3 regions of the Streptomyces sp. NPDC056231 genome follow, and region 3 is predicted to be linked to each of the others. Evidence: riboswitches for the same ligand, from Rfam matches in the RefSeq annotation. Region 3 holds a riboswitch; each other region holds the start of a gene.
The links. A riboswitch is a leader RNA that binds a small molecule or an ion and turns the genes downstream of it on or off. The one in region 3 is predicted to bind cobalamin.

Region 1 (5,825 bases), on a different contig from region 3:
TGGAACTTCCCCCTGACGCTCGCCTCCTGGAAGGTCGCGCCCGCACTCGCGGCCGGCTGCACCGTCGTACTGAAGCCCTCCGAGAACTCCCCGCTGTCCGCCCTGCTGTTGGGCCGTCTCGCAACCGAGGCCGGGCTGCCGCCGGGCGTCCTGAACGTCGTCACCGGCGACGGCCCCACCGCCGGGCGGGCGATCGGCCTGCACCCCGACGTGGACGTCCTGGCCTTCACGGGGTCGACCGCCGTGGGGCGGCACTTCCTGCGCTACGCCGCCGACTCCAATCTCAAGCGTGTCTGGCTGGAGTTGGGCGGCAAGTCGCCCAACATCATCCTCCCGGACGCACCCGACCTGGAGAAGGCCGCGGCCACCGCCGCCTGGGGCATCTTCTTCAACCAGGGCGAGATGTGCACGGCACCCTCGCGACTGCTCGTCCACTCCTCCATCGCCGAGCGCGTCACCGAGGCCATCGTGGATCGCGCACGGAAACTGCGAGTCGGTGACCCCCTCGACCCCGCCACCGAGATGGGCGCGCTGGCCGGCGAGGGACACCTGGAGCGCGTACTGGACCACATCGGAACCGGCCTCCACGAGGGCGCCCGGCTGCGGACCGGTGGTGACCGCACACGGGCCGAGTCCGGGGGCAGCTTCCTGCGGCCCACCGTCTTCGACCGGGTGGACCCCGGCATGCGGTTGGCCCGGGAGGAGATCTTCGGCCCGGTGCTGTCCGTCCTCACCTTCGAGGACCTCGACGAGGCCGTCGCGCTCGCCAACGCCACCGAGTACGGTCTCGCGGCCGGGCTGTGGACGTCCGACCTGTCCACCGCGCACCGGGTCTCCCGCGCCCTGAAGGCCGGGACGGTCTGGGTCAACTGCTACGAGGAGGGCGACCTGACCGTGCCCTTCGGCGGGATGAAGCAGTCCGGCAACGGCCGCGACAAGTCCGCGCACGCCCTGGAGAAGTACACCGAACTCAAGACCACCTGGATCCAGCTGTGAGACCGCTCATCGCCATTCCGGCCCGTTTCTCCGCGTCCACCTCCGCCCTGCGGTACGCCGCCGAGGTCAACGCCCGGGCGCTCGTCGACGCGGTGTGGCGGGCGGGCGGCGAACCCGCGACCATCCACCCGCACGCGCCCGGCGGAACCGCCGACCCCGCCGAGGTGACCGCCCGGCTCACCCGCTTCGACGGCGTCCTGCTCCCCGGCGGCGGCGACCTCGCCCCGCACCGCTACAGCGATGGCGAGGCCCACGACAGCGTCTACGACGTGGACGACGAACAGGACGGCTTCGACCTGGAAGTCGCCCGCCAAGCGCTGGACGCGGGCCTGCCGACGCTTGCGGTCTGCCGCGGCCTGCAGGTCGTCAACGTCGCCCTGGGCGGCACCCTGGAGCAGGACATGGGCGGCCCGCAGCGCGAGCACCGCCACGTCGTGCACCCGGTGGCGATCCAGCGCGGCTCGCTCCTGGGGCAGGCCACCGGGGCCGAGAAGGTGGAGGTCTCTTGCTACCACCACCAGCGGGTGGACCGTACCGGTGTCGGCCTCACGGTCGCCGCCCGCGCCGTCGACGGGACCGTGGAAGCCCTCGAACTCCCTGGCCTGCACGGCTGGTTCGCCGCCGTGCAGTGGCACCCCGAGGACACCGCCCACGAAGACCCGGCCCAGCAAGGGCTCTTCGACGCCCTCATCCGCGCCGCCCGCGGCCGTCGCTGACATCGCCGTGGCCCTCTTCGGCCGCGGCCGGACCACAGGGCCCCGGCTCGCTCCGGAACTCGACCTTCACGCCTTGGGGCGGCGTCCGCTGCGGCGCGGCGCGGGTTCGGCGCCGTCCAGCAGGGCGAGGCGACGCTCCTCGCCCTGCTCCTCCACCTGGAGCACGACCCGGCGCAGCCCCTCCGCGACACTGCGGCACTCCTCGTCGCTGAGCTGCCCGGTGACAAATGCCTCCTCCTCGTTGAACTGGGGAAACACGCGTTGCATGAGCTCCTCGCCCTCGTCCGTGAGGCTGAGCAGCACCAGCCTCCCGTCAGTGGGATGACCGGACCGCCGCACCAGCCCCCGCGCCTCCAGAGTGCGCGAAACCCCGGTGAGGGTCCCCTTGGAGATGCCCGCTTCCTCCGCCACGTGCCGCGTCTCGGACTCGCCCCAGATCCACACCACCCACAGCACGACGAACGCCGTCCAGGTCAGCTCGGACTCGCGCAGCACCGAGTTCTCCAGGTGCTGCCTGACCGCGGAGGCGGCGCGGTAGATATTGGCCACCACGGCCATCTGCTCGTGCCGGACCGGAATGCCCCCCAGCTTCGCACCTGCCAGCTTCTCGGCTTCGGTGATGGATCGTTGGCCGGGCACGGGCACACCCCTCCGACGCCATTGCGGCGCCTTGGATCGACGCTATCGTTCGGGACCAAATTGTACGGAGTTCCGGCCGACAGGGCATGTGCCGACGATGTACCTCGAAACCAGTAGTGGACTCCCCTGCTCTGGCCGCACTACGGGAACGCGCTGCCTCATCCGGCAGGTGGCACGGACCGCCCGGGGCGCCGGGTACCGTGGAGCCCGCCGATCCCGTGGACCTTCTTGCGGGCTGCGTGACCCCCGTAGGAACAGATGAGGAACCGATGACGACGAACCGCGGACGCAAAGACGTCATCCGCGACCGGATGGCTGCCACCGGCGAGTCGTACAACGTAGCCGCCCGCAACCTGAAGGCGATGAAGGACATGGGCGCCACCCGTGACGCCGTCCTCACGCAGCGCTGGCGCCCGGCGGACTCGCTCGACGTTCCGTGCCCCTGCGGCGGGACCTGCGAGCCCGGCGAGACCTGCGACCACTGCCATGCCCGGCACCGTCATGTGGCACGCTACCCCGGCAGCGTCACGGATGTGGAGACCTGGGCCGACCGGTACGACTGCATGGGGTGCTCGTCCTCGTACACGCTGATCGTCGTCCTGCACGGCCGCCCCTGGGGTGTCGCCGAGACGGTGGTCCAGGGCGGGGCGGCCGAGCCGATGGTCAGGGCGCGGGTGTTTCCCGGCGTCGCCCACCCGCTGCTGCGCCCCGAGAGCCCCGAGGACGACTGACCGGCTGAGGACGAGGGCGTACCCCGCCGGCCCAGCGGGGTACGCCCTCGTCCGGTGCCAACCGCTGATGCGGTACCGCTGGTCGGTCGGTGTCTGCGGGACGGGGTGAAGGCAGCCGTCGCCGGCTTCCAGCGAGCCGAGGTGACCTGAACCGACAAAATCACCGCACTACCCACGACGCGCGTCGCGGACGTGCTGGGTTTTGTGGAGGGGCGGGACATCGATCCCCTCAGCAACAGTCGGCCGTACTACGAAAGAGTCCTGCCTGAGGCTCGCCGTGATCGCTTGTGGCCGCGGATCCTCACCGTCATCCTGAGCCACTTCCTCTTCCTGCCAGTTTCGGCGCCGCTCCGGTGGCCTCCAGGAACAGTGTGCCGTCGGCGCCTGCGTCTTGGGACGTGCAGTGTTTCAGCAACGCGGAAATCGGGCCGTCGACGAGCCGGTAGCGCACGATCCGGCCGTCCTTCTCACCCTCGACGATGCCGGCGGCCCGCAGAAGACGCAGAGCCTGGGAGACGGCGGTGTCCCGCATCCCGCTGGCGACGGCGAGGTCGGACACGGCGATGGGGCCCGCCTCATGGAGGGCGAGCAGCAAGGACAGACGTCCGGGATCGGAGAGCAGAGAGAAGCGATCGGCCCAGCCGCGTACGCGCTCGGGCTCGCCCATGGCGGCGATGGCATCGCAGACCCGATGGCCGTCAATGGTGCGCCGCCCGGCGTGTTCCGCGGGAACCAGATGCATGGACACATCATCGCAGTCACGCCCTTCACCTGCATACCTGGTCAGTTATGCAGGCTTGCAGCCTTCTAGGGTGGGCGGGCCGTGGTGTTCGGGAAGACCGGTGACAGCCCCCAAGGGCTCAGTCCGGAGCGGCCCTCGCCACTGTGATCGGGAAGTTCCCGCCCCATGCATTGCCACTGGCCTCGCGGCCGGGAAGGCAGGGGCGGGCGCGTTGACCCGTCAGCCAGGAGACCGGCCACGGCAGCACGAAGCTGATCCACGAGGTGCTGGAGCGTGACCGTATGACCGTGTCCCAAGGCGTGCCCGAAACCGCCGCCGCCCCGTCCTTCCGCTGGCGCCGCGAGGACACCGTCCGAACCGCAGGACTGCTGGCCGTGATCGTCGCGCTGCACGTGGTCGCGTTCGGAATCCTGTTTCTGCTCGTGATTCCGCATCACTACGAGGTCGGCACCAAGGCGTTCGGGGTCGGCCTGGGCATCACCGCCTACACCCTCGGCATGCGGCACGCCTTCGACGCGGACCACATCGCGGCGATCGACAACACCACCCGCAAGCTGATGGCCGACGGCAAGCGGCCGGTGTCGGTGGGCTTCTGGTTCGCGCTCGGGCACTCCAGTGTGGTGGTCGTCATGGCCGCACTGGTCGCCGGGGGCGCGAAGCTCGCCGGCACCCTGATGGACGACGGCTCCCGAACCCACCAAGTCCTCGGCACTGTGGGCACCACGGTGTCCGGCAGCTTTCTATATCTCATCGCCGCCCTCAACCTCGTGGCGCTGTTCGGCATCATCCGCGTCTTCAAGGCGATGCGGGCCGGACGGTACGACGAGGCGGAGCTGGAGGCCCACCTCGACTCGCGCGGCTTCATGAACCGCCTTCTGGGGCGGTTCACCAAGTCCATCCGCCGGCCCGGCCAAATGTTCCCGCTCGGCTTCCTGTTCGGGGTCGGCTTCGACACCACGACCGAGGTCCTGCTCCTCGCTCTGGCCGGCAACGGCGCCGCCGCCGGCCTCCCCTGGTACGCGGTCCTGTGCCTGCCCCTCCTCTTCGCGGCGGGCATGAGCCTGTTCGACACCCTGGACGGCACGTTCATGAACTTCGCCTACCAGTGGGCGTTCTCGAACCCCGTTCGCAAGGTGTTCTACAACCTCACGATCACCGGCCTGTCCATCGCGGTGGCCTTCTTCGTCGGCACGATCGAGCTGGTCGGCGTTCTGCACGACAAGCTCGCCCTGAGCGATGACGTCACCGGCTGGATCGCGGGCCTGAACCTGGACAACGTCGGCTATGTCATCGTCGGCCTGTTCGTGGTCGTCTGGGCCGTGGCCATCGCCTACTGGCGGCTGGCCAAGGTCGAGGAGCGCTGGAGCGCCCGCACCGCAGACGCCGCCTGACGGCGGCAGAAAGAGACCACCGCCGACATCTTCGAGGCCATCGAGCACGCCTCAGGGCGACGGTGAAGCCTGAAGCTGCAGGACAACCAGTTGCGGCGCATGGTGGTGCCATGGATGAGCACCCTCCTGTGGTCGTGCTTCCGCCCTCGCCGGACGGTGGGCGGCAGGTGACGATCCACGGCGAGCGCGTAGGCACCGCCTACAGCCTTTTCGACGTGCTCGATTTCCTCCACCGCGCCGGCTTGCCCATCAAGGATCGCGCGATCGACGACCCCGAGCTGATCGAGTGGCGCGGCGGCGGACCATACGACTGGAACAACACCGCGCTGCCCTGACCCCGCTGCCGATCGCCGGGCGTCCCACCCGCCCAGTGCCTTGGTCAGAGGACGCGCAGATGGGTGGGGCCTCTTTGGGACCTTTTCAAGCCACGATGACGGTGCTGCCGGCTCGGTCGAGGGCGGTGTGCAGTTCGGCCGGGCATGGCTTGTCGGTGATGAGGGAGTCGAAGCCGTTCAGCTCGCACACGCGGTGGGCGGCTGTGCGGCCGAACTTGCTCGAGTCGGCGAGTACGTAACGGTGGGAGGCGTTGGCGAGCATGGCTCGCTTGGTG
Region 2 (5,825 bases), on a different contig from region 3:
ACTCGCGGTACATCAGCAGGACGTCCCGTACCGCAGCCGGAGCCGTCTGCCTGGGATTCGGGGCCTGGTCAACCCGGGTTCACAGCTCCTGCCCACGGTTTCCCGCCGACGTACCAAGCGCTGGACAAAGCGCCCTACTCCCATTGCGAGTTTGGCGATTCCGATTCCGATGCCGGAACGTCATGTGTCCGCGCCGGGCCTTCTCGGAGCAGATACATGGTCTGACCCGCAGGTATGGCCGTCGTATCGAGTGGCTGCGTTCGACCCTCGCCGCAGTCGGTCTCGCCCTGGCCGTCTGGCTCGTCCAACGGTGCGATGCAGAGGTCGTCCCCGCCGGGTCCGCACGCCGTTTTTCGCTGGAACCGGCGTCTGGGATCCCAGGAGCCCGCTGGTTCTACTTCGGCCTCGTGTAAGCCCGTAGTCGCTCCTCGCGGCTCGTCAGACAACAGCTCGCACAGCGCACCGCCTCCGCACTCGTGTAGTACAGACAGCAGGTGTTGCGCAGATAGACCAGCCGTTCCGGGCCGTCCGGCAGTCGGATCCGCACCACCTCGCCCAGCGTTTCGAGTCCGCCGGGTGCGGTGTCCACGAACTGCCGCCAGCGGGCGGTCAGCAGATCCACCCGGGTGCCGTACGCGCACAGCGCCGTGGCGCAGCCATGGGCGATACCGCCGCGCAACTGCCTGGCCCCGGCGCGGGTACGACGGTGCAGCGCATCGGCGATGGGCAGCAGATGTCCGTCGAGCACGGTTCGGTGCAGCAGCCGTACGGAGTCCTCCCCGGCCCGGGGCACCAGCAGCCGGGCCCTGCGCACCCGGACTCCGCCGATCCCGTGCGTGGCGGGGCGCACCAGGACATTGCCGGACCGCATGTCCGGGACCTCGTCGTACAGCGCCCAATGGAGCACGGCGGCGGCAGTGACCCAGCCCGCGTACACCGCCATCAGGGTCAGCGCGGTCGCATGCCCGGTGCGATGGCCGCTGCCGGTGCGCTCGCGCTCCAGCAGACCGGACAGCTCCACGCCCGCCGGATCGGCCAGTCGGTCGGCTGCCAGCCACAGCCCTGCTTCGCTCGCGGACGGTTCGCCTTCAGTGACCTGCCAGCGTGGCCCGTGCGGCAAGGGCGTCCAGACGGGGAAAGTGTCGTCACTCATGACAGCGGGAGGTAGACGACGTTGGGGGAGCCGGTGACCGGGTGGACGCCGATCCGGGATCGTATCCCGTAGACCTCGGCCAGTAGTTCTTCCGTCAGTACCGCGTGCGGGGAGCCGGACGCCACCAGTCGTCCGGCGCTGAGGACGAACAACCGGTCGCAGTAGGAAGCGGCCAGGTTGAGGTCGTGCAGCACCAGCAGATTGGTGGTGCCCAGCGTTCTCACCAGGCCGAGGATCTCCAGCTGGTAGCGGATGTCCAGATGGTTCGTGGGTTCGTCGAGCGCCAGCAGCCCCGGTTCCTGGACCAGGGCGCGGGCGATCAAGGCCCGTTGCCGTTCCCCGCCGGACAGCTCTTCGAACCGCCGGTCGGCCAGGGGCGCCGCGCCGACGCGCCGCAGCGACTGGTCGATGCGGCGGGCGTCGTCGGCGTCGTCCTGCTCCCAGAACCGTTTGTGTGGGCTTCGGCCCATTGCCACGACCTGTCGTACGGTCAGGCCGAAGGTACCGGGGCTGTCCTGCGGTACGACGGCGACGCGGCGGGCCCGTTCCTTCACACCGAGGGCCGCGGCGTCCGCTCCGTCCAGCAGGACCCGACCCGCCGCGGGGCGCAGGGCGCCGTACACGCAGCGCAGGAAGGTGGTTTTGCCGCTGCCGTTCGGCCCGACCAGGCCGACCGTCTCGCCGGGGGCGGCGTCCAGCGTGACCGCGTCGAGAAGGGTACGGCCGGCCACCTCGTAGCTGATCCCGTCGGCGGCGAGCGCCGTCGGGGACGGTGCCGGGCTCATCCGGTGATTCCTTCGGTACGGCTGGAGCGGCGCAGCAGCCAGAGGAAGAACGGGCCGCCCACCAGGGCAGTGATCACCCCGGCGGGAATCTCTTCGGGGGCTGCCACGGTCCGCGCCAGCAGATCGGCCAGCAGCAGGAAGACGGCCCCGCCGAGCGCGGTCACCGGCAGGAGTCTGCGGTGGGACGCGCCGACGATCATCCTGGCGGCGTGCGGAATCATCAGGCCGATGAAGCCGATCGCCCCGCTGTAGGCGACCAGCACGCCGATGATCAGTGACACCAGCACGAAGACGCCGCCCCGGAAGCGTCCGGGGTCCAGGCCGAGGCTGCGGGCCCCTTCCTCCCCAGTAAGCAGCAGATCCAGCGGACGGGCCAGACTGATCAGGAGTACGGCCCCGACGCCCAATACTGCGGCGGGCAGCGCCAGTTGGTCCCAACGGGCGCCACCCAGGCCGCCCAGCGTCCAGAACAGGATCGCCCGCACATGCTCGGCCCGGGAGGACAGCACCAGGATCAGGCTGGTGAACGCGGACAGCACGTACTGGATCGCCACCCCGGCCAGGATCAGCCGGCCCGTTGTCATGGTGCCGCCGCGCCGGGCCATCGCGTAGACGGCGACCAGCGCGGCCATGGACCCGGCGAACGCGGCAATGGGCAGGGCCACGTCGGTGGCCGCCCCGGCGCCGACCCCCATCACGACGACCACGGCAGCGCCCGCTGATGCCCCGGACGAGGCGCCCAGCAGAAACGGATCGGCCAACGGGTTACGCACCAGCGCCTGGAGCACCGTGCCCGACAGGGCCAGCCCGGCGCCGACGACGGCCCCGAGCAGCACCCTGGGCAGTCGCACCTCCCACACGATCGTCGGGTACGCACCGGTGCGTTCACCACCCAGGACCGTACTCAGTACCTCGCCCGGCGGAATCCGTACCGGGCCGAGCGCCAGACCGGCCACCGCCGCCGCGAGCAGCAGCACCGTGAGAACGCCGATCACGACGGGGGTCGAGCGGAGGACGGACTTCGGACCGGGGCGGGCGGACTCCGCGCTCACGGAGTGCCGGGGTGCAGCTGCCCGGCCAGGCCCTGCACGGCGTCGGCGACCCGGACACCGAGCACGGCCGAGGACAGCGGGAGTACCGCGAACTTCTTATTCTTGATCGCCGGCACGTCCGCGAGCGCCGGATCGTTCAGCAGCCGCTTCTTCTTGGCCGCCACCGTGGTGCCTCCGTAGTCGTAGATCACGACCACCTCGGGCTTGCGCTTGATGACCTGCTCCCAGGACACGTCGCCGAAGGTGGCGTCGAGGTCCGCGAAGACGTTCCTGCCCCCGGCGAGCCGGACGATCTCGTTGCCGATGCCCTTACCGCCCGCGGTGAACGCGGAGCTGTCGCCGGAGTCGTACACGAACACCGAGGGACGCGAGGAGCCCTTGAGCTCTGCCTCGACCGTCGCGATCTTCTGCCGCTCCTCGGCAAGCAGATTCTTGCCGCGCTCCGGTACGCCGAAGACCCGGGCGACTTGGGTGATCTCGGTGGCGAGCTGATCGATACCGACCTTGCCCTTGGCGCAGTTCTCGATGTTCAGCCGGGTGTTGATGCCGTCCTTCTGGAGCCCCGCCCGGTCCCGGCCCTTGGCCTTGTCGAAGGCGCTGCTGTACCCGCCGTAGACGAAGTCGGGGTTGGCGCCGAGCAGCACCTCCTTGGAGGGGTACTCCTTCGCGAGCACCTTGGTTCCGGCGTACGCGGACCGGTACTTCGGCAGGATGCTGTCGTCCAGGTAGGCCGTCCCGGCCAGCCGGTCCTGAAGCCCGAGGGCCAGCATGACCTCGGTGACGTGCTGGTTCATGGTGACAGCCCGCTTCGGCGGGGCGTCGAAGGTCGTCCTCGTACCGCAGTTGGTGACCGTGTAGGGGAAACCGTCGGCGGCCGGTGCGGCTTCTGCCTTGCTCTCGCCGCCCGTTCCGGAGCCGCAGCCGGTGAGCGGCAGGAGGAGCAGCGGTATGAGTGCGAGTGGTACACGGCGGATCCGGGGCATGGCCGAGCCTTTCCGGGGGATGTCCTCGTCCCCTGGGTCGTACGAGAAGGCGGCGCGGCCAGTATCTGGCTTCCGGGCTGCTGCAGCCCGGTCACAGTGGCGGGACCGTACCGGATTCACACCGGTTTCCTGACGCACGTCGCCTGAGTTTCGAAGCCCATTCTGTCAGACCGTGTATTCCGGCAGGGCCTGACCCTTGCACTACCGACCATGGCCGGCCCTGGACGCCGATGTCCGCGACGACGACCGGTAATGCGGACGGTTACGCTCGGAACCGCAGGCTCGAACGCTCTCGCGGGTCTCTTTCCTCACCAACTGGACGTGGGACAGATGCGGTTCGCCACGGAAAGTTCGTCCAGGCCCGGCCGGTTTTGGGCATTGGGCCGGACTGCGAGCCTGGCTGACGGCGCACGAGGACTTCGCCCAGCTGCCGCCTGCATCCGTGACGGTATGGGACCGCTATCTCGCGTACGGGACCGCGCTCGGCGTCACCAGCTTGACCGGCCGGCTCCTTGGCTTCGACTCCGGAGACCGGCGACGCGTCTGGTCCTCATACGGAGGGACCTGGCGCCCGGTGCGGATCCGCTACCCGCGGCTGCGCCCCGGCTTCGGCGGCTCGACGATCCGGCTGCTGCAGTTGGCGGCCGCGGCGGGCGTGGTCGCGGTGGGCCTCTGCGCCTTCGCGATGCTGCGGCAGCCCGACTGGGCGGTCGCAGTCGACGCGCACAGCGGCGGCTCGCTGCGCCGGCCGGGACTGGTGCTGAGCGCCGGCTGGGTGGGCAGCGCGCTGCTCGGCCTTGTGGTGGCCGGCAAGTTCAGCCGCTGGACACTGCTCGTGGCGTTCCTGGCGATGATGCCCGGCAACTTCGCGAGCGGCAGCCACGGCTGGTTCAGCGATGCGGCGGCCCACGAGGGGCCCCTGCTCGGCGAGTTGGCGGCGATCGCGGCCTTCGGCGTGCTGGCGACGTACTTCCTGGCACTCGCCTGCTTGGAGCGGCGGGAGCCCGACACGATCACCGGTGAGGTGCTGCGGATGGAGTCGCGCAAGGGCAAGGAGGTGGCCCGGTTCCTGGCCCTCGACGAGGGGAACACGGACGTGACCACCGCCTGGGCGCTGCCCGCGGCCTCGCAGGGCATCGCGACCGGCGCCCAGGTGCGGCTGAGGGTCTCGCGGGGCACCCGCACCATCCGCTCCGCGGAGCTGGTGAGGGCCGCGATGCCGGAAGGTGACCGAGCGAAGGCCGCCAAGCAGGACGCCTCTCAGTGCTAACACCTCCCGGTGCCCCTCATCAGGCAGGTTCCGCCGGTGCGGGCCCCAGGGCCTGGATCGCGAGATCGATCGCGGCGGTCAGACGCTCGGTGCCGTGGCCGGCGCGTTCGCGCACCCGCAGGCCGTGTGAGGGGGCGGCGAGGGTCGCGGGCGTTGCGGCGGAGGCCGGCCGCGATGTTCTTCACTCCGGCCGCGCGGAGGGGTCCGATGGTGAGGTTGCGCCAGGTGACCATGGTGCGGGGCGCGTTGCTGGTCCGCAGTTGGGAGGCGTCCTCGGCGAAGGTGGTGTCGCGGATGCGGTGCAGGGCCTCGACCTTCCAGTGGTCGTGTACGAGTTCGGCGATCTGGGCCGCGGTGGCCTGCTCGGCGGTCAGGCTGGTGACGACGTAGACCGTGTTGACGGTGGTCTTGCCGGTCTTGCGGTCGGTGCGTCGGCGTTTGATCTGGACGGCCTGGCGGGCTCCGGGGAAAAGGAGGCTGTTCACGGTGGCGACCTTGATCCGGCGGATCTCCGAGCGGCCGTGGCCGATGCCCTGGGTGCGGCCCTGAAACGGAATCTGCTGCCAGGGAAGGGTTTTGAGC
Region 3 (5,825 bases):
GTCGGGGGCGTGCGATGCCTGCTCGATCACCGGGCCGACGACGGCCTGGACGCCGTCGCCCACCAGTCCGTACGTACCGGGCCGGAGCGCGGCGAAGGAGCGGGTCAGTGTGACCTGCCCGGCCGCCGTGGCGTGCACGGTGAGCTGCCGGTCGGCGGGGAGCGGACGTCCGGACGGCGCCCTCAGGGCGGCGCTGCTGGCGTACCGGCCGGCGACGACCGCTGCCGCGCCGACGCCGAGGAGGGTGGTGACGGCTGCTGCCGCCGCTGTTGCCGGGCGCACTGCTTCAGTCTCGGGGGGTGTGCCGCGCCCTGCCAGTGGACAGGGGCCGTCCGGTGGCTCGCCGGTGCTCCCGGTCAGCCGGGTTGCCCGTACCCCTTCAGAGCGTCCTGCACGTCACGCAGCTGAGCGAGGGAGAGCAGGGACGGGGTGTGGCCTGGTACGGAGCTTGCGGTGAGCCAGAGCCTGCACATCCATTCCAGCTGGGCGGTGCGGTCGTAGGCCTGGTCGAGGGTCGATCCATAGGTGACGGTTCCGTGGTTGCGGAGCAGACAGCCCGTGCGGTCACGCAGGGCGGCCAGCATGTGCTCGGCCAGCTCCTGGGTTCCGTAGCGCGCATAGGCCGCGGTGCGGACGGGGCCACCGAGCATGGCGGCGGCGTAGTGCACCAGCGGGACCTCGGGGACGAGGGTGGAGACGGCCGTGGCGTGCACGGCGTGGGTGTGCACGACGGCGGCGGCGTCGGTGTTGCGGTAGACCGCCAGGTGGAGCGGCAGTTCGCTGGTCGGGGCGAGGGCGCCGAGCACCTGGTTGCCGTGGAGGTCGACGGCCACGGTGTCGCCGGGGCCCAGCCGGTCGTACGGCACACCGCTCGGGGTGACCAGGACGAGGTCGCCGACCCGCGCCGACACATTGCCCGAGGTGCCGACCACCAAGCCCTCCGCAGCGGTCCTGCGGGCGGTGGCGACGACGCCGTGCCAGGCCTGCTCGATCGCGTCGCGTGCGCCGTTCGCATCGCGCCCGTTATGCCCGCTGTGCGCGTCCTTGTGATGCTCACTCATGGGGGAATCCTGCCAGCGGGGCCGGCGCGGCAGGAGACGCCGAGTGACTCACATCTCTTTTCCGGGGCTTCCGGACCTCGGATCACAGGGCGCAAAGCGAGGCGGGAGGGGCGAAATTCGGCCACGACAGGCGCCGCGCCCCACATCCACTGTCGGTGGCCCGACAAAAAGAATGGCTCAACTCCGTTTGGAGTCACCACAGAGCCCCGTCCAGTTCATCTTCCGTTCACCCAGGTTGCCTACGTTCCACGTGCCAATGACGTCGAACGATTGCCTGGGTAAATGGAACACATCACGCTGCTCCTCGCGATTGTGATCGTGACAGCTCTAGTGTTCGATTTCACGAACGGTTTCCATGACACCGCGAACGCGATGGCGACCACCATCTCGACCGGTGCCCTCAAACCCAAGACAGCGGTGGCCATGTCCGCCGCTCTCAACCTCGTCGGCGCCTTCCTGTCGGTGGAGGTCGCCAAAACGATCTCCGGCGGGATCATCAACGAGAACGGACTGCGGACAGAAGTCATCTTCGCGGCCCTCGTCGGCGCCATTCTGTGGAATCTGCTCACCTGGCTGGTCGGCCTGCCGTCCAGCTCGTCCCACGCACTCTTCGGCGGCCTGATCGGCGCCGCGGTGATGTCGGCGGGCTGGTCCTCGGTCGACGGCGGAACCGTCGTCACCAAGGTCCTGCTTCCCGCGGTCGCCGCCCCGGTCGTCGCGGGTGTCGCCGCACTGCTGGCGACCAGGCTGACGTACCGGATCGGCGGCGGGAACCGTAACGAGGCCCAGGAGAAGGCCACCGCCAAGGGCTACCGGGCCGGCCAGATCGCCTCGGCCGGTCTGGTCTCGCTCGCCCACGGCACCAACGACGCGCAGAAGACCATGGGCATCATCACCCTGGCCCTGGTCACCGGTGGCATCCTGTCCCCCGGCTCGAACCCGCCGGTCTGGGTCATCGTCTCCGCCGGTCTGGCCATCGCACTCGGCACCTACCTGGGCGGCTGGCGCATCATCCGCACCATGGGCAGCGGCCTCACCGAGCTCAAGCCGCCGCAGGGCTTCGCCGCCCAGACCAGCGCGGCCACGGTCATCCTGGCCTCCTCGCACCTCGGCTTCTCCCTCTCCACCACCCAGTCCTGCTCCGGCGCCGTGATGGGTGCGGGTCTGGGCCGCCCGGGCGGTGTGGTCCGCTGGTCCACCGCGACCCGGATGTTCGCCGCCTGGGGTCTGACCCTGCCGGCCGCGGGTCTGGTCGGCGCGGGCGCGGAGTTCCTCACCAGGCAGGGCACCTGGGGTGTCGTCGCCGTCGCCGTCCTGCTCGTCGCGGGCTCCGGAGCGATCTGGCTGCTGTCCCGGCGCAAGCCGGTCGGGCACGGCGATGTCGCGCCCACCGGTGAGGTCGCCGAGCCGGCGGGGGTCATCACCACCGCCATCGCGGCCGTCACTCCGCCGCCCGCCGGGACGGCTGCGGTCGCCACGGCAGTGGACACGACCACGGACCTCAAGACCACCATCCCGGCCCAGCCCGGAACCGTCGCCGCCGATCCGGCGCGGCCCGCCACGGTGTAAGGACAGATCACCATGAACATCGACTGGGCAGCTCTCGGCTCCGTCTTCGGCGTCTCGCTCGTCGTCACCGTCGCGCTGGTGGGCCTCTTCACCCTGGGCATCGTCGGCCTCTCCAAGCAGCCGGAACCGGCCACGCAGGGTGGCTCCACCGGAGGCTCCCTGGTGCTCGCCCGCGTGGGCGGGTACCTCTGCTTCGGGCTCTGCGCGGCTGCGGTCGCGTACGGGATCTATCTGATCGTCGCCTGAGCCCCTTCCCGCACTCCCCCATCGGGCCGGACACACCTCGCGTGTGTCCGGCCCGATGTGCGTCTGCGCACAGTGCACCGCCGCAGGTCAACGCCAGGTTGACGGGCGTTCGCGGAGCGTGGTGGACTGCCGGAGCCATTTACGGCGACAGCAGAGGAAGCCGGTGTGAATCCGGCGCGGTCCCGCCACTGTCACCGGGGAGCAGTCCCCCACACCGGAAGTCACGGCCCGCGCATGCGGGCTGGAAGGCCGGGGGAACTGCGGATCCGGGAGCCAGGAGACTCTCGCCGCCGGTCACGTCGAACCAGGGCGCGGACCCTGAGTGAGGACATATCGCCATGCCCGGCTGCCGTGCGTCCGCCGTTTCTGTGCCGCCCTCACCAGGAGCAGGCTGTACCGAGGTCCTTCGAGGCAGCGCGGCCGGCTGAGCCGTGCGAGCCGACCGCATCTTCGCGTACGGCGCCGCCGCCGGCCTGATCGGCGATCTGCTGCTCGGTGATCCCCGCCGGGGGCATCCGGTCGCCGCCTTCGGGCGGGCCGCGGCGGGCGTCGAACGGCGCCTGTGGCGCGACCACCGCGGGTGGGGCGCCCTGCACACCCTGGTCTGCGCCGGAGGCGCTGCCGGTGGAGCCGCGCTGGCCGCCCGTACCGTACGCCGTCATCCCGCCGCCTCCGTCGCCCTGACCGCGGCCGCCACCTGGTCCGTCGTCGGCGGCACCTCGCTGGGTCGCGAGGCGCGCGCCATCGGCGGCGCGCTCGCCGCCGGTGACATCGAGCTGGCCCGGGAGCGCCTCCCCCATCTGTGCGGGCGCGACCCGCACTCCCTCGACGGGCCGCAGATCGCGCGCGCCGTGGTGGAGTCCGTGGCCGAGAACACCTCGGACGCGGTGGTGGGTGCCCTCGTGTGGGGCGCGCTGGGTGGCGTGCCCGGACTCGTCGCCTTCCGCGCCGTCAACACCCTCGACGCGATGGTCGGGCACAAGTCGCCCCGCCATCTGCGCTACGGCTGGGCCTCGGCCCGCCTGGACGACGTCGCGGGCTGGCCCGGCGCCCGGCTCACCGCCGCGCTCGCCGTGGTTGCCGGGGGGCAGCCACGTCGAGCGCTGCAGGCCTGGCGGGCGGACGCGGGCAGGCATCCGAGCCCCAACGCGGGCCCGGTGGAAGCCTCGTTCGCGGGGGCGCTCGGCGTACGGCTCGGCGGGACCCTCGCGTACGGCGGGCGTGTCGAGCACCGGCCGGTACTGAACGGCGCGACCGGCCGTGCGGTGGAGACCGGGGACATCGAGCGCGCGGTGCGGCTGTCGCGCCGCGTGGGAGTACTGGCCCTCGGCGTGTGCGCGGCGGGCCGGCTGATCGCGGGACGGTGGTCGCCCTCGGGGCGGCGTGCGGCTGCGGGACGGAGCGGGAAATGAGCGGCGGACTGCTGGTCGCCGGAACCACGTCGGACGCGGGCAAGAGCGTCGTCACCGCAGGCATCTGCCGGTGGCTGGTGCGCCAGGGCGTGAAGGTCGCGCCGTTCAAGGCGCAGAACATGTCGCTGAACTCGTTCGTCACCCGCGAGGGTGCGGAGATCGGACGCGCGCAGGCGATGCAGGCGCAGGCCGCCCGGGTGGAACCGACCGCGCTGATGAACCCGGTGCTGCTCAAGCCCGGCGGCGACCGGTCCAGTCAGGTCGTCCTGATGGGCAGGCCGGTGGGCGAGATGAGCGCGCGCGGTTACCACGGGGGGCGACAGGAATCTCTGTTCGGTACGGTCGTGGACTGTCTGGAGCAGCTTCGGGGCACCTATGACGCCGTGATCTGCGAGGGGGCGGGCAGCCCGGCCGAGATCAATCTGCGGCGCACCGACATCGTGAACATGGGGATCGCGCGGGCCGCGGGGTTCCCCGTCATCGTCGTCGGTGACATCGACCGCGGTGGCGTCTTCGCCTCGTTCTTCGGCACGACGGCGCTGCTCAGCGCCGAGGACCAGGCGCTGGTCGCCGGCTATCTGGTCAACAAGTTCCGCGGCGACGTGTCGCTCCTGGAGCCGGGTCTCGACATGCTGCACGGGCTGACCGGGCGGCGGACGTACGGAGTTCTGCCGTTCGCCCACGGCCTGGGCATCGACGAGGAGGACGGGCTGCGGGTCTCGCTCCGCGGTGCCGTACGCGAGTCGGTCGTCGCACCGCCGCACGGCGAGGACGTGCTGCGGGTCGCGGTGTGCGCCGTGCCGCTGATGTCGAACTTCACCGATGTGGACGCGCTGGCCGCCGAACCGGGTGTCGTGGTGCGGTTCGTGGACCGGGCGGAGGAGCTGGCCGACGCGGATCTGGTGATCGTGCCGGGCACGCGCGGGACGGTGAAGGCGCTGGCCTGGCTGCGGGAGCGGGGGCTGGCCGACGCGCTGCTGCGACGGGCGGCGCAGGGGCGTCCGGTGCTCGGCATCTGTGGCGGGTTCCAGGTGCTCGCGGAGCAGATCGAGGACGAGGTGGAGTCGCGGGCGGGGCGGGTCGACGGGCTCGGACTGCTGCCGGTGCGGATCCGGTTCGACCGCGAGAAGACCCTTGCCCGGCCGGTCGGTACGGCGCTCGGGGAGCCGGTGGAGGGGTACGAGATCCACCACGGGGTCGCCGATGTGCGGGGCGGCGAGCCGTTCCTGGACGGGTGCCGGGTCGGCGCGGTGTGGGGGACGCACTGGCACGGGTCGCTGGAGAGCGATGCGTTCCGGCGGCGGTTCCTGAGCGAGGTCGCGCGGACGGCGGGGCGGCGGTTCGTGGCCGCACCCGACACGAGTTTCGGGGCGTTGCGGGAGGAACAGCTGGACCGGCTGGGGGATCTGATCGAGGAGCATGCCGATACGGGGGCGTTGATGCGGTTGATCGAGGCGGGGGTACCGGAGGGACTGCCCTTCGTGGGCCCTGGGGCGCCGGAGGTGCCGGCGGCCCGTGGGGCCGGGGTGGCCGGGGT

Region 1: it holds a riboswitch for cobalamin, as region 3 does, so the genes downstream of both, ACNPQM_RS30670 (HoxN/HupN/NixA family nickel/cobalt transporter) here and ACNPQM_RS31685 (cobalamin biosynthesis protein) in region 3, are expected to answer to the same signal.
Region 2: it holds a riboswitch for cobalamin, as region 3 does, so the genes downstream of both, ACNPQM_RS12300 (ABC transporter substrate-binding protein) here and ACNPQM_RS31685 (cobalamin biosynthesis protein) in region 3, are expected to answer to the same signal.

Annotation. Positions count from the first base shown of each region.
Region 1 covers NZ_JBLVKW010000053.1:22,958-28,782, reverse strand. The annotation lists gene ACNPQM_RS30695 (aldehyde dehydrogenase) at 1-996, shown strand, start outside; gene ACNPQM_RS30690 (gamma-glutamyl-gamma-aminobutyrate hydrolase family protein) at 981-1,712, shown strand; gene ACNPQM_RS30685 (MarR family winged helix-turn-helix transcriptional regulator) at 1,779-2,351, opposite strand; gene ACNPQM_RS30680 (hypothetical protein) at 2,621-3,082, shown strand; partial or broken gene ACNPQM_RS30675 (ArsR/SmtB family transcription factor) at 3,489-3,824, opposite strand; cobalamin riboswitch at 3,890-4,079, shown strand; gene ACNPQM_RS30670 (HoxN/HupN/NixA family nickel/cobalt transporter) at 4,106-5,215, shown strand; gene ACNPQM_RS30665 (hypothetical protein) at 5,326-5,550, shown strand; gene ACNPQM_RS30660 (DeoR/GlpR family DNA-binding transcription regulator) at 5,636-5,825, opposite strand, start outside.
Region 2 covers NZ_JBLVKW010000011.1:104,846-110,670, reverse strand. The annotation lists gene ACNPQM_RS12315 ((2Fe-2S)-binding protein) at 395-1,153, opposite strand; gene ACNPQM_RS12310 (ABC transporter ATP-binding protein) at 1,150-1,938, opposite strand; gene ACNPQM_RS12305 (FecCD family ABC transporter permease) at 1,935-2,990, opposite strand; gene ACNPQM_RS12300 (ABC transporter substrate-binding protein) at 2,987-3,973, opposite strand; cobalamin riboswitch at 4,012-4,135, opposite strand; gene ACNPQM_RS12295 (hypothetical protein) at 4,416-5,243, shown strand; gene ACNPQM_RS12290 (ISAs1 family transposase) at 5,240-5,825, opposite strand, start outside.
Region 3 covers NZ_JBLVKW010000057.1:32,165-37,989, forward strand. The annotation lists gene ACNPQM_RS31665 (alpha/beta hydrolase) at 1-282, opposite strand, end outside; gene ACNPQM_RS31670 (class II aldolase/adducin family protein) at 357-1,061, opposite strand; gene ACNPQM_RS31675 (inorganic phosphate transporter) at 1,344-2,630, shown strand; gene ACNPQM_RS31680 (hypothetical protein) at 2,643-2,876, shown strand; cobalamin riboswitch at 3,029-3,160, shown strand; gene ACNPQM_RS31685 (cobalamin biosynthesis protein) at 3,308-4,288, shown strand; gene ACNPQM_RS31690 (cobyric acid synthase) at 4,285-5,825, shown strand, end outside.